DNA from 2 places in the Streptomyces sp. NPDC039423 genome. Region 2 is predicted to be linked to the other one. Evidence: riboswitches for the same ligand, from Rfam matches in the RefSeq annotation. Region 2 holds a riboswitch; the other holds the start of a gene.

Region 1 (7,468 bases), on a different contig from region 2:
GGTGCTGCACGGACGCGAGTCCGGCATCATCAAGCGCCTGCCGCACGGTGAGTTCGTGGAGATCCACGAGCCGCTCAGCCAGGCCCAGCTCCACGCGCTCACCGCGCACGAGCAGTACGCGCCCGCCGAGATCGGCCCCGAGGTCGACGAGAACGGCGTGGAGCGCAAGCTGTCCCGCGGGCAGAAGCTCCGCGCGAAGCTCAGCAAGGGCTACTACGGCGAGGGGAACCAGATCCCCAAGGCCACCGCCGAGGAGTACAAGGAGATCACCAGCGGCCACGGCCACCACTGATCACCCGACGTCCGTCGCCCGACCCTGAGGTCGCCACGCATCGAGCCCCGTCCAATCGCCGGACGGGGCTCTTTGCCGTCCCCCGGGATGGATAGGGTGGTGGTCGAGCCCCTACTCCCCGTACGGACGACACCAGGAGCGACCATGAGCGCTGTGAACCCCGCTGGAGGCACGAGCACGGCGGGTCGTTCCTGGCCCCAGGTGCTGGACTCCCTGCTGGAGGGCCACGACCAGAGCGCCGACGCCACGGCGTGGGCGATGGACCGCATCATGCGCGGCGAGGCCACCGACGCCCAGATCGCCGGCTTCGTGGTCGCGCTGCGGGCGAAGGGGGAGACCGTCGAGGAGATCTCCGGCCTCGTCCGCACCATGTACGCGCACGCCAACCTCATCGAGGTGCCCGGCCCGTCCGTCGACATCGTCGGCACCGGCGGCGACGGGGCGAAGACCGTCAACATCTCCACCATGTCCGCGATCGTCGTCGCCGGTACCGGTGCCAAGGTCGTCAAGCACGGCAACCGGGCCGCGTCCTCCGCCTCGGGCGCCTCCGACGTCCTGGAGAAGCTGGGCGTCAACCTGAACCTCTCACCCCGGCGGGTCGTCGAGGTCGCGGAGGAGGCCGGCATCACCTTCTGCTTCGCGGTGAAGTTCCACCCCGCCCTGCGGCACGTGGCGGCGGCCCGCAAGGAGCTGGGCATCCGCACCACCTTCAACTTCCTCGGCCCGCTCACCAACCCCGCCCGCGTCAAGGCCCAGGCCACCGGGGTCGCCGACGCCCGGATGGCCCCCATCATGGCCGGGGTGCTCGCCGCGCGCGGCTCCTCCGCCCTGGTCTTCCGCGGCGACGACGGTCTGGACGAGCTCACCACTACGGCCACCTCCAAGGTCTGGGTGGTGCGCAACGGCGCGGTGCGCGAGGAGGCCTTCGACCCGCGGGACGTGGGCATCGAGCTGGTGCCCGTGGAGGCCCTGCGCGGCGCGGACGCCTCGTACAACGCCGATGTGGCGCGCCGGCTGCTGGCCGGCGAGACCGGCCCGGTGCGGGACGCGGTGCTGCTCAACTCGGCGGCGGCCCTGGCCGCCCTGGAGCCGTCCGACGCCCCGCTGACCGAGCGGATCCGGGACGGCATCGCCCGGGCGGCAGAGGCCATCGACTCCGGCGCGGCCCGCGCGGCGCTCGACCGGTGGGTCGCGGCGACCAACGCGTAGCCCGCCTCCGCCGCGTGACCTGGGGCGGCGCCCACCGGGCGCCGCCCGTCGTCGTCGGCGGGCCGGTGTCCCGGGATCCGGACACGGGTTGCGCGCGGGCGATCACGTTGTTTAACTTCTCGGCAGGTCATGAGTGACAGCGACTACGGCCCCGGCCCGCTGTCCGGCAACCCTCCGTCCGTGGCGGGGTGCCCCGGGTGAAGACCAGGCCGCAGGCGGCGAAGTCTGTGGCAAGCGCGGACCCCTGCACACCCTGGGGTCCTGGTCCTCAAGGGAGCAGTCTCGTGAGCAAGCGAATGCGATAGGGCGTCTCCGCCCCTTCTTCGGCATCCCCTTTCCCTCCGCCGCGCCGCACCCTCGTGCGTCGACGCGGTGGATTCGCCTGCCCCGTACGGGAGTTCGCCATGCCTGTCACCGCCGTTGCCGCCGACCGTTCGCTTTGTGCCCCGCTGCCCGTTCTGGGACGGGACGTCACCGTGCCGCTCGTCACCGGCGGCGAGGTCACCTACGCCGCGCTCGACTACGCCGCCAGCGCGCCGGCCCTCCAGCGGGTGTGGGACGACGTCGCCGCGTACGCCCCGTACTACGGCAGCGTGCACCGGGGCGCCGGTTACCTGTCGCAGCTCTCCACGGACCTCTTCGAGAACAGCCGTACCGCGGTGGCCGCGTTCCTCGACTGCCGCGCGGACGACCAGGTCGTCTTCACCCGGTCCACCACCGACTCGCTGAACCTGCTGGCCGCCGCGCTGCCCGCCGACTGCGAGGTCTTCGTCTTCGAGACCGAGCACCACGCCTCCCTGCTGCCCTGGAGGGACGCCCGGGTCACCTTCCTCGACGCGCCCCGCACGCCCGGACAGGCCGTCGAGACCCTGGAGCGGGCGCTCGCCGGCCGGGACCCGTACGGCCCCGCCCTGGTCTGCGTCACCGGTGCCTCCAACGTGACCGGCGAACTGTGGCCGGTACGCGAACTGGCCGCCGCCGCCCACGCCCACGGCGCCCGCATCGTCCTGGACGCCGCCCAGCTCGCCCCCCACCACCCGGTCTCGGTGCGGGACCTGGACGTCGACTGGGTGGCGTTCTCGGGGCACAAGCTGTACGCCCCGTTCGGGTCCGGCGTCCTCGCCGGGCGGGCCGACTGGCTGCGCGACGCCGAGCCGTACCTGGCCGGCGGCGGCGCGTCCCGCACGGTGTCACGGCGCGCCGACGGCGGGGTGGACGTCGAATGGCACACCACCGCCGCCCGCCACGAGGCCGGCTCGCCCAACGTCATCGGCGTGTACGCCATCGCCTCCGCCTGCAAGGCGCTCACCGAGGCCGGGTTCGACGACCTGGTCGCCCGGGAGCGGTACCTGATCGGCAAGGTGCGCGCCGGGCTCGCCGAGGTGCCCGAGGTGAAGGTGCTGTCGCTGTTCGGCGACGAAGCCCCGCGGGTCGGCGTCATCTCGTTCGTCGTCGACGGCTGGAACAGCTCGCACTTCGCCGCCGCCCTGTCCGCCGAGTACGGCATCGGCGTCCGCGACGGCCTGTTCTGCGCCCACCCGCTGGTGCGCACCCTGCTGGGCGGCGACCCGCGGACCGTCGGCGAGTGCGGCGCGCCCGACGGCGGGGCCACCTCCCTCAACGCCATCCGGGTCAGCTTCGGGGCGGGGACGCCGGACGAGCACGTCGACCGTTTCGTCCGGGCGGTCAAGGAACTCGTCCGGGACGGGGCGCGCTGGAACTACCGCACGGAGGACGGCCGTTGCGTTCCCGCTCGTGGCCAGGGCGCCTGACACGGCCGCCCCGCGTCCCCGGCGCCTCGCCCGGGACCCCGCCCCGCGCGGTCCGGGCGTCCAGGGGGCCCTCCCCGGTGGTTCCGGCCACCGGGCGGCCCGCTCGCGCGCCGGGCGTACGCCCGCGCGCCCCGCGGTGTCATCCGTACGGGTGATGGGCGGGCCGGCGCGGCCGACCCTCGGCGGGGCCGGGAGGGGACGCGATCTAGGTGTCGAGGCCGATCGCGAAGGCGGCCTCCAGGTCGTGCTGGGAGTACGTGCGGAACGCCACGTGCGTGTCCGTCGCCTCGACGCCCGGGATCTTGCTGATCCGGCCGGGGATGACGTCCGCCAGGTCGTCGTGCCGGGCCACGCGGACCATCGCGATCAGGTCGTACGTACCCGTGACGGAGAAGACCTCGCTGACGCTGTCCAGCGCCGCGATCGACTCGGCGATCTCGGGGATGCGGTCCACGCTGGTCTTGATGAGCACGATCGCGGTGATCACGTCTGTCCTTCTTCCTCGGTGGCCGCTGGGTGGGCCTTCACTCTAGCCCCCCGCCCGAAACGCACCCACGCGTACAGGAAGCCCAGGCAGAAGCCGACCACATGGGCCAGGTACGCCACCCCGGGGCCGCTGTCGGCGCCGTGGGCGGCCAGCCACTGGAGGACGAACCAGAAGATCAGCACGATCCAGGCGGGGAACCGCAGCGGCAGGAAGAAGAGGAACGGGAAGAGGCTGGTCACCCGCGCCCTGGGGAACAGGTGCAGGAATGCGCCGAGCACCCCGGAGATCGCCCCCGACGCCCCCACCAGCGTCTGGTCCGAGTCCGCGTGCGCCGCCGCGTACGCGAGGAGGGCGAGGCAGCCGGACCCGGCGTAGAAGAGGGCGAACTCCAGGTGACCCAGCCGTTCCTCGGTCATCGCCCCGAAGACGTAGAGGAAGAGCATGTTGCCCAGCAGGTGCAGCCAGCTTCCGCTGACGAACAGGGCCGTCAGCGGTGTGAGCAGCGCGTGCGCCGAGCCGTCGAGCAGCTCGGCCGGCACGATGCCCCACCGGCGGAAGTAGGAGCTCTGGGCGGCCAGCAGGGCGTCGCCCGTGCCGTACGAGGGGTTCAGTCCGGACACCGGGCTGACCAGGAAGACCAGGAAGCAGGCGCCGATCACGGCGTGCGTCACGAGTGGTCCGCGCCAAGCGATCATGGACAGATCATGACGTAAACGGAGGGAGCGGGACAGGGTGCCTCGCCGCACCACGGGGGTACCCGCAAGGCCGTAGGGTTACGGGACGCACACCCGCAGTTCGACGGCGCACCGCGGTTCCCGTACCCCGGCACCATGGAAGAGGACGGAACGATGACGACGGTTCCCCTGCCGACCGCGACGACCCGCTGGCGCTGCACGCTCTGCGGCAACCTCACGCGCTTCGACGTCACCCGGTCGTCCAAGGTCGTGGAGTACGTCCATCTGGACCTCGCGGGCGAGCCCACGGTGGAGGAGCGCGAGGTGGTCAGTGAGACCATCGAGTCGGTCCGCTGCCGTTGGTGCAACGCGGTGGACCGGATCGAGCTGGTGGACAGGCCCGGCGCGGCTTCCTGAGGACCGGGAGCGGCCGGAGGGCCACGACGGACGGGTAGTGGGGTGACGGATCGTGGAGCAGCCCGACAGCGGTGCTGAGCCGGCCGGTGCGGCCGGTGACGCCGCCGAGGCGCTCGACCGCCCGCTGCCCGAAGGGGTGCGGCGCCGGGTCGTCGCGCTCGTCTCGGACGCCTTCGGTGGCCTGACGGTCGCGGAACTGCCCGCGCAGCTACGCCAGTACGCCCGCTTCACCCCGTCCCGGCGGGCCAAGTTCGCGGGCAACGCCATGGCCGCGGCCCTGGAGGGCGACCCGCTGTTCCGGCAGCGGATCGGCGAGCGCCTCAAGGACGGGCAGCCCGAGCTGGCCCGCGCGGTCGAGTCCGGGGCGCCCCCGGCGGCCGCCGACCCGGTGGACGTCGCCGCCGCGGCGTACGTGTTGCGCCCCGCCGGCTGGGTCAAGCTGGTCGCCGCCGCCGGCGAGGAGGCCCAGCGGGCCGACGCCGAACGCGCCGACGAGGCGGGCCGGCGGGAGCTGGAACGGCTGCGCGCCGAACTGGCCGAGGCCCGCGCCCAGACCAGGACCGAGACCGAGCGGCTGCGCGCCGAGCTGGACGCGGCCCGCAAGGAAGCGGAATCGCTTCAGCGCAAGCTGCGCAGCGCCCAGAGCGACGTCAAGCGCGGCGAGGCCGCCCTGCGCCGGGGCCAGGCGGACATCGACGCCGTGCGCGCCGAGGCGGCCGCCCAGGTCTCCGCCGCCGAGAGCGAGACGCGCCGGCTCAAGGCCCGCCTGAGCGAGGCGGAGGCGGCCCTGGAGGCCAGCCGCCGGGCCGCCCGCGAAGGGCGCTCGGTGGAGGACATGCGGCTGCGGCTGCTGCTGGACACCGTCCTGGAGTCGGCCCAGGGGCTGCGCCGTGAACTGGCCCTGCCGCCCGTCTCGGTGCACCCGGCCGACACCGTCGACGCCGTGGAGCCCGGCCGGATGTCGCCCAAGGACATCGCGGCCCGCGCCCTGTCGGAAACCGACCCGGCGCTGCTGGACCAATTGCTGGCACTGCCGCAGGCGCACCTGGTCGTGGACGGCTACAACGTCACCAAGACCGGCTATCCGACCATGCCCCTGGAGAAGCAGCGGCTGCGGCTGCTCGGCGGCCTGTCGGCGCTGGCCGCCCGCACCGGCGCCGAGGTCACCTGTGTCTTCGACGGCGCGGAGCTGGCCGCTCCGGTGCTGCTGGCGCCGCCGCGCGGCGTGCGGGTGCTGTTCTCCAAGCCGGGCGTGACGGCGGACGAGCTGATCCGCCAGTTGGTGCGGGCGGAACCGCCCGGCCGGCCGGTCGTCGTGGTCTCCACCGACCGGGAGGTCGCCGACGGCGTCGCCAAGTCCGGTGCGCGCCCGGTGGCGTCCGCCCTGTTGCTGAAGCGGCTTTCGCGGCTTTCCTGACGACAGCGCCCCTTGTCGGGCATCGGAGCAATGCCCGGTTCCGGGAAACGTACCGTCAAGTCCCCATGACGCACCGTGGGTCGTGTGTAAAGAATGTGGCCCCCGGGCGAGATTTTTCGCATGAGGATTTGAACTGATCACAAGATGGTCACTAGGGTCTGGCCTCAAGCCTTCGCGCAGTTGATCACTCATCGGGAGTGGCAGCGGAGGAACCGCCTATTTCCGTGCGGTCCGGCCTGTTTCGCGGGGGACCGGACAGCACGCACGGAGCCGGGGCCCGACCCAGAAGCCCGGCAGGCGGCGCAGAGGAAGAAGGAGCTCGCCTCCGTGGCGTCCCACCGTCGTCCCAAGCAGCCGAGCCGCGCCCGGGTGACCGTGCTCACCGCGACCGCCGCCGCTGCCGTCGCCCTGTCCTCCCAAGCCGCTCAGGCAGACCCCAAGCCGAGCAAGAGCGAGGTCAAGGCACAGGTCGACAAGCTCCACCACGAGGCCGAGCAGGCCACCGAGCAGTACAACCTCGCCGACGAGCAGCGCGGCAAGCTCCAGAAGGAGGTCGACGCCCTCCAGGACAAGGTCGCGCGCGGCCAGCAGGAGCTCAACGAACTGCGCGACAGCCTCGGTTCGGTGGCCACCGCCCAGTACCGCTCCGGCGGGATGGACCCCTCCCTCCAGCTCCTGCTCTCCTCCGACCCGGACAGCTACCTGGAGAAGGCGTCCGCCGTCGACGCCATCAGCGCCAAGCAGGCCGAGACGCTGGAGACCATCCAGGCCAAGCAGCGCACCCTGGCGCAAGAGCGGGCCGAGGCGACCGCCAAGCTCGCCGGCCTGGAGGACGTCCGCAAGACCCTCGCCGAGAAGAAGAAGTCCTACCAGGGCAAGCTCGCCGAGGCGCAGAAACTCCTCAACACCCTGACCGCCGAAGAGCGGGAGAAGATGCAGGAGGAGGAGCAGCGCGCCAGCCGCGAGGCCGGCGACCGGGTGGAACTCGGCAACGAGGTCCCCGCCTCCCAGCGCGGCGCCGCCGCGCTCGCCGCCGCCGACACCCAGGTCGGCAAGCCCTACGTCTCCGGCGCCGAGGGCCCCAACTCGTACGACTGCTCGGGCCTGACGCAGTGGGCCTACCGCCAGGCCGGCGTAAGCATCTCGCGCACCACCTACACCCAGCACAACGACGGCGTGAAGATCGGCCGCAGCCAGCTC
Region 2 (7,468 bases):
GAGAAATCCGAGCACGCGTGAACGGAAAAGGGGGCTGAAGTAGCCAAAATCCCGGGCAAGTCGGGCCGGGCAAAGCGCGCAAATGGCGCAACTCTCGGGCTCACATTGACTGCATCTTGTCGCGACCGCGCACCTTCTCATATGCGTGCGGCACAGGCGGTGGCGGGGACTTCCCCAACTCTACCGCGCTCAACCATGCAGAATTGCCCCCTCCGCTTTCTCTCGCGGAGGGGGCAATGTCCGTCACGCTGCGTACGTCAGCAGCCGCCCGCGACGGCCGGGATGATCGACACGCCGGCACCGTCGGGCGTGGCGGTGGCCAGACCGTCCTCGAAGCGCACGTCGTCGTCGTTGACGTACACGTTCACGAAGCGGCGGAGCTTGCCCTGGTCGTCCAGGACACGCGCGGCGATGCCCGGGTGGTTCTTCTCCAGCGACTCGATGACCTCGGAGAGGGTCGCGCCCTCCGCCGGGACCTCGGCCTGGCCGCCCGTGTACGTACGGAGGATGGTGGGGATGCGGACGTTGACGCTCATGTCGTGGTGCTGCCTCTCAGTCGGTCAGGCCAGGCCGGCGGCGCGGAAGGCGTCCAGGCTCGGGCGGATGGTGGCGGTCGGGCCGGTGGTCGGCGCCACCGCGTCGAGGGTCTTCAGGCCGTCGCCCGTGTTGAGCACGACCGTGGTGAGCGACGGGTCCAGCACGCCCGCCTCGATCAGCTTCCTCGTCACGCCCACGGTCACCCCGCCCGCCGTCTCGGCGAAGATGCCCTCCGTGCGCGCCAGCAGCTTGATCGCGTCGACGATCTGCTCGTCGTTCACGTCCTCCACCGCGCCACCCGTGCGGCGGGCGATGTCCAGCACGTACGGGCCGTCCGCCGGGTTGCCGATGGCCAGCGACTTCGCGATCGTGTTCGGCTTCTGGGGCCGCACGACGTCATGACCGGCCTTGAAGGCCGCCGACACCGGGGAGCAGCCCTCCGCCTGCGCACCGAAGATCCTGTACGGCTTGTCCGCGACCAGACCGAGCTCGACGAGCTCCCGGAGCCCCTTGTCGATCTTCGTGAGCTGGGAGCCGGACGCGATCGGGATGACGAGCTGGTCCGGCAGCTCCCACCCGAGCTGCTCGCAGATCTCGTACGCCAGGGTCTTGGAACCCTCCGCGTAGTACGGCCGCAGGTTCACGTTCACGAAGCCCCAGCCCTCGCCCAGCGGGTCGCCGATGAGCTCGGAGCAGAAGCGGTTGACGTCGTCGTAATTGCCCTCGATGCCGACCAGCTCACCGCCGTACACGGCGGCCATGACGACCTTGCCCTGCTCCAGGTCGTGCGGGATGAACACGCACGAGCGGAACCCGGCCCGCGCCGCCGCGGCGCCCACGGCACCCGCCAGGTTCCCCGTGGAGGAGCACGACAGCGTGGTGAAGCCGAAGGCACGGGCGGCCTCCAGCGCCTGGGCGACGACCCGGTCCTTGAAGGAGTGCGTCGGGTTGCCGGAGTCGTCCTTCACGAACAGCTTGCCCGGCTCGACGCCCAGCTCGCGCCCCAGGTTGTCCGCCCGGACGAGCTTGGTCCAGCCGGGGTTCAGGTTCGGCTTGTCCGCCACGTCGGACGGCACGGGCAGGAGAGGGGCGTACCGCCAGATGTTGGCGGGACCGGCCTCGATCCGCTTGCGCAGGGCTTCCGGGTCACCCACCGGCAGGTCGTAGGCGATCTCCAGCGGCCCGAAACACAGCTCACAGGCGAAAACCGGGCCGAGCGGGAAGCGCTCGCCGCATTCGCGACAGGAGAGGGCGGAAGCAGGCCCGAGGTCGACGTTCTTGGCGGTGGCGACAGTCTGTACAGCCATGGAGGCGAGGCCCTTTCTCCTCATCTTCCTCATGGCGCACTTCGCCATGAGACGGATTTGGCACCTTCCCTAGCCGGGGCCTCGCGCAAGAGCTGACGAGTGCCGACTGGAGGGTTGCCGGGGCTTCAACGGGCCGTGTCCCTCTGCCCCTCTGGATGAGCGGTATTCGATTGTGTGGTGCGTGTTCACCAACGTGGGGACCCGACATGCGACGGTCATCCGCGTTGTTCAAGACTGTAACCGAACCCCCCGACGCCCGAGATGGTCGTCCGAAACGCGAGATGGAGATCACGTGCTGGAAGAGGTGGAGCGCTGGCTGGAACGGCGGTCCTGGTCCGTGGCCGACCGGCCGCTCGACCGGCTGCTCGCGGCCAAGCACGGCACGACCGTCAGCGTCGTCCTGCCGGCGCTGAACGAGGAGGCGACGGTCGGCGACATCGTCGCCACCATCCGCCGCGACCTCATGTCACCCGCCGTCCCCCTCGTCGACGAACTCCTGGTGATCGACTCCGGCTCCACCGACCGCACCTCCGAGGTGGCCGCCACCGCGGGCGCGCGCGTGGTGCACCGGGACGCGATACTCCCCCGCATACCCGCCCTCCCCGGCAAGGGCGAGGTCCTGTGGCGCTCCCTCCTCGCCACCACCGGTGACGTCGTCTGCTTCGTCGACGCCGACCTGCGCGACTTCTCGGCCGATTTCGTCAGCGGCATCGTCGGCCCGCTCCTCACCGACCCCACCGTCCACCTGGTCAAGGCCATGTACGACCGGCCCCTGGCCGGCACGCCCGGCCAGGGCGGGCGGGTGACCGAGCTGGTGGCCCGGCCGCTGCTGAACCTCCACTGGCCGCAGCTCGCCGGCTTCGTCCAGCCCCTGGGCGGGGAGTACGCGGCCCGCCGCTCGCTCCTGGAACGGCTGCCCTTCCCCGTCGGGTACGGGGTCGAACTCGGCCTGCTGGTCGACGCCCTGCACACCGTGGGCCTCGACGCCCTCGCCCAGGTGGACGTGGGCGTCCGCAAGCACCGGCACCAGGACGAACGGGCGCTGGGCCGGATGGCGGCGGCGATCTACCGCACGGCCCAGCTACGGCTGTCGCGCGGGCACCTGGTCCGGCCGCGGCTGACCCAGTTCGACCGCGGGGAGGACGGCTTCGTCCCGCGCACGCACGACGTCGACACCGAGGAACGGCCCCCGATGATCGAGGTGGCCGAGTACGCACGGCGCCGCCGCGTGGCGTGAGCGCCATACGTTTGAGTGTTTGGGCTACGGGCTAGGTTCGTCTCCATGGCAGCCCAGATTCTTGTCGCCTCGAACCGCGGTCCGGTCAGCTACGTGCCACGGGAGGACGGGACCTTCGACACCCGGCGCGGCGGCGGCGGACTGGTGTCGGGACTGTCCGCGATCGGGCCCGACGCGGGCGCGCTCTGGGTGTGCGCGGCCCTGAGCGACGGCGACCGGCAGGCCGTGCGCCGGGGCGCCGCGGTCGAGCCGGGCGTGAAGATGCTGGACATCGACGCGGCCGTGCACGCCGACGCCTACAACGGCATCGCCAACTCCGTGCTGTGGTTCGTCAACCACATGCTGTACCAGACCCCGCTGGAGCCGGTCTTCGACGCGGAGCTGCGCCGCCAGTGGGCGTCCTACCGCCTCTACAACCGCGCCTTCGCCGAGGCCCTCGCCGTGGAGGCGGCCGACGACGCCGTCGTGATCGTCCAGGACTACCACCTGGCCCTGGTCCCCGGCATGCTCCGCGAGCTGCGCCCCGACCTGCGGATCGGCCACTTCTCGCACACCCCCTGGGCCCCTCCCGAGTACTTCGCCATGCTGCCCGACGACATCGCGGAGGAACTCCTCCTCGGCATGCTCGGCGCCGACCGGCTGGGCTTCCTGACCTGGCGCTGGCTCCAGGCCTTCCAGGACTGCTGCGCGTCCGCCCTCAAGGACATGGACGTGACGACGCAGTGGCCCAAGGACCAGTCGCCGAGCGTGCGCCACTCGGCGCACGGCACGCCACACCAGACACACCTGGGCGTGCACGGCCTCGGCGCGGACGCCGACTTCCTCCGCGAGCGGTCCCGCCGCCCGGACGTCGAGGACCGGATGGCGGCCCTGCGCGAGCAGATCGGCCCCGACCGCCGGACCGTCGTGCGCGTCGACCGCACCGAACTGTCCAAGAACATCGTCCGCGGCCTCCTCGCCTACCGGCACCTGCTCGCCGAGCGGCCCGAGTGGCACGAGCGGGTCGTCCACCTCGCCTTCGCGTACCCCTCCCGCCAGGACCTGGCCGTCTACCGCGAGTACACCGCCGAGGTCACCCGCCTCGCGGACGAGATCAACGCGGAGTACGGCCGCGACGGCTGGACCCCGGTGATCCTGCACGTCGAGGACGACTTCGCCCGCTCGCTGGCCGCGTACCGGCTGGCCGACGTGGCCCTGGTCAACCCGATCCGGGACGGCATGAACCTGGTCGCCAAGGAGGTCCCCGTCGTCTCCGACGCGGGCTGCGCCCTGGTCCTGTCCCGCGAGGCGGGCGCGCACGAGGAGCTGGGCGACGACGCGATCACGGTGAACCCGTTCGACGTGGTCGGCACCGCGGACGCCCTCCACGAGGCCCTCTCCATGCCCCTCACCGAGCGCGCCGACCGCACCAAGCGCCTGGCCGCCGCCGCCACGTCCCTCCCCCCCTCCCGCTGGTTCCTCGACCAGCTCACCGCCCTCCGCTCCCTCTGACCCCTCCGGCGGGGCGCCGCCCCGCGGGCACGGCCGCCCCGCCGGAGGGGTCAGACGGCCGCCGCCAGGGCCTGGAGGAAGCGGGCGACGCCCGAGGGGCCGGGGAGGAGGAGGTCGGCGCGCTGGGCGACTTCGGTGACCTCGTCGCTGCCGCTGCACACCAGCAGTCCCGCCAGGCCGTCCGAGCGGAGCTTCTCCACCGCCGCGAAGGCGGGCAGGTCGCCCAGGTCGTCGCCCGCGTACAGGACGGTCCGCGCGCCGGTCTCGCGGACGTACTCCGTCAGCGCCACGCCCTTGTCGACGCCCGGGGGGCGCAGTTCCAGGACCAGGCGGCCGGGTTCGAGGACGAGGCCGTGCCGGGTGGCGAGGTCGGCGAGCGGGGCGTGCAGCGCGTCGAAGGCGGCCTGGGGGTCGTCCGCGCGCCGGGTGTGGACGGCCAGCGCCCGGCCCTTCTCCTCGATCCACGTGCCGCGCCACGCGCCCGCCCGGTCGAGGAAGCCGGGCAGCTCGGCGCGGACGGCCGCGACGCCCGGGTGCTCGGGGGCGGCCCGGACGGTGCCGGTGACGGCGTCCCACCGTTCGGCGCCGTAGTGGCCGAGGACGACCAGGCGCTCCAGGCCGGGCACTCCGGCGAAGCCTCCGTGGCGCACCGCGACTCCGGCCGGGCGGCCTGTGATGACCGCGACGGACGCGACCCGCGGGGCGAGCGCGGCGATGGCGGGCACGGCGCCGGGGTGGGCGCGGGCCTGCTCGGGGTCGTCGACGATGTCGGCGAGGGTGCCGTCGAAGTCGAGCGCGACGACGGCCCGCCGGGGGTCGGCCAGGAACGCGTCGAGGCCCTCACGGCCGGCGGGCGTGACGGGACGCGGCAAGGATTCCGGTGGGGTGCCCATGCACCGAACCTATCCAGGGCCCCGGCCGCCCACACCTACCGCCGCGCCTCCCGCGACGCCCGCAGCCGGCGCAGCCGGTTGACGGTGACGGGGTCGTGCGCGAGGGCGCGCGGGTCGTCGAGGAGCGCGTTGAGGAGCTGGTAGTAGCGGGTGGGCGACAGGCCGAGCTGCTCGCGTATCGCGCGCTCCTTGGCACCGGGGCCGGGCCACGAGCGCCGTTCGACGGCGAGGACGGCGCGGTCCCGGTCGGTCAGGTCCGGGCCCGCCGGACGAGGAGAAGCGGTCATATGAGCAACATAGTTACTCGGCCGCCTCCGCGTCCTTGGCGTCCCGTGCTATCTGCGACAGCACGGCGTCCGGGTCGCCGCCGGGCGCGACGGCCTTGCCGATGTTCTTCTTGACGCTCTCGCTCACCTTGGCCCAGGACGTGCTGCCCACCGGGTAGAGCTCGGAGGTGGGCAGCTCCTCCAGGAACGGCCACAGGTCCTTGTGCTTGGTGTCGTTGCGCATGGCGGCGCTGGCGGTGCTGGTGACCGGGAGGATGTCGTACCGGTCGGAGAAGGCCAGCACGTTCTTGTCCTGGTAGACGAACTCCAGGAACGCGCCGATCTCCTTGCGGTGGCCGTTCTGCTTGAAGGCCATCATCCAGTCGGCCACGCCCATCGAGGGCCGGGGTTCGCCGTCGGGGCTGGGCAGCGGCACCATGCCGACGTCCACGCCGGCCTGCTTCGCCGCGTCCATCAGCGTGGGGTGGCCGTTGAGCATGCCGACGTCGCCGCGGACGAAGGCGTCGAAGGCCTCCTGCCGGTCGAACCGGCCGGGGGCGACGGGCCCGGTCAGCCCCTTGGCGACGAGGTTGTCCCTCAGCCAGGTGAACGTGGCGACGTTCTGGTTGGAGTTGATGTCGTACGAGATGTTGCTGGTGTCGCGGTACCCACCGCCGCCGGCGAGCATCCACATCATGGTCTCGGCCTGGGACTCCTCGGCGCCGAGCGGCAGCGCGAAGGGGTACGTCACGCCCTTGGCCTTCAGCTTCCCGGCGGCGGCGCTGATCTCGTCCCAGGTCTTGGGGGGCTGGGCGCCGGCCTTCTCGAAGAGGTCCTTGTTGTAGAAGAGCAGCCGGGTGCTGGCGGCGAACGGCATGCCGTACTGGTTGCGGTCGACCTGGCCCGCCCGGCTGAGCAGGGGCAGGAAGTTGGCCTGGGTGGGGATGGGGAGGAGTTCGTCGGCCTTGTAGAGCCGGTCGTCGGCGGCGTAGTCCGCGTACGCGCCGATCTGGGCGAGGTCGGGCGCCCGGCCGGCACGGACCATCTCGGCGACCTCGCGGTCGACGTCCTTCCAGGACATGACGTCGACGTCGACCGTGATGCCGGGGTGCGTCTTCTCGAAGGAGCGGGCGACCTCGTCCCAGTACTTCTCGGACGTGTTGCCCTGGTTGCTGCCGTAGTCGGCGGCGACGAGCCTGAGCGTGACGTCCTCGGCACCGCCGCCGGCTCCGCAGCCGGCCAGCGTCGCCGCCATGCCCAGTGCGGCCACCGCCGCGGTCAGTCCTGTGTAGCGGCGCTGCACGACTCTTTCCCCACCTTTGCGTCTGTTCGAGCAGTGATTTTCGCACAGCGGGGATGAGGTCTACACCACCTGGGTATCGCTTGGCCAACAACGCCCGGTCCGCCACACCCGGCCGTCCCCTCCGCAGCCACTCGCAGCCGTAGGAGCCTCCGCGCATGTCACGCACCGCAGAAGAGATCGCCACCCAGCCCGACTCCTGGCGCCGTGCCGCCGAGGCGGCCGCGTCGTTCGGGGAGGGCCTCCCGCGGCCCGGGGAGCGGGTCGCGGTGACGGGGTGCGGCACGTCCTGGTTCATGGCCATCGCGTACGCGGCGCTGCGGGAGGCGGCCGGCCAGGGGGAGACGGACGCGTTCGCCTCCTCGGAGTTCCCGTCGGCCCGCGCGTACGACCGGGTCGTGGCGATCACCCGTTCGGGCACGACGACGGAGGTGCTG

The links. Region 2 has a riboswitch for S-adenosylmethionine ahead of thrC (threonine synthase). Riboswitches for the same ligand answer to the same signal wherever they lie in the genome.
Region 1: it holds a riboswitch for S-adenosylmethionine, as region 2 does, so the genes downstream of both, ACZ7LK_RS03880 (aminotransferase class V-fold PLP-dependent enzyme) here and thrC (threonine synthase) in region 2, are expected to answer to the same signal.

Annotation. Positions count from the first base shown of each region.
Region 1 is NZ_JBVKAH010000001.1:869,187-876,654, forward strand. Features, by position in the region: gene qcrB (cytochrome bc1 complex cytochrome b subunit) at 1-292, shown strand, start outside; gene trpD (anthranilate phosphoribosyltransferase) at 437-1,501, shown strand; SAM riboswitch class IV at 1,627-1,744, shown strand; gene ACZ7LK_RS03880 (aminotransferase class V-fold PLP-dependent enzyme) at 1,906-3,273, shown strand; gene ACZ7LK_RS03885 (Lrp/AsnC family transcriptional regulator) at 3,479-3,760, opposite strand; gene ACZ7LK_RS03890 (rhomboid family intramembrane serine protease) at 3,757-4,455, opposite strand; gene ACZ7LK_RS03895 (hypothetical protein) at 4,609-4,851, shown strand; gene ACZ7LK_RS03900 (NYN domain-containing protein) at 4,904-6,268, shown strand; gene ACZ7LK_RS03905 (C40 family peptidase) at 6,596-7,468, shown strand, end outside.
Region 2 is NZ_JBVKAH010000006.1:413,774-421,241, forward strand. Features, by position in the region: gene ACZ7LK_RS21690 (ubiquitin-like small modifier protein 1) at 258-536, opposite strand; gene thrC (threonine synthase) at 561-1,877, opposite strand; SAM riboswitch class I at 1,862-2,006, opposite strand; gene ACZ7LK_RS21700 (glucosyl-3-phosphoglycerate synthase) at 2,137-3,081, shown strand; gene ACZ7LK_RS21705 (alpha,alpha-trehalose-phosphate synthase (UDP-forming)) at 3,127-4,572, shown strand; gene otsB (trehalose-phosphatase) at 4,623-5,465, opposite strand; gene ACZ7LK_RS21715 (DUF3263 domain-containing protein) at 5,501-5,752, opposite strand; gene ACZ7LK_RS21720 (extracellular solute-binding protein) at 5,766-7,034, opposite strand; gene ACZ7LK_RS21725 (SIS domain-containing protein) at 7,190-7,468, shown strand, end outside.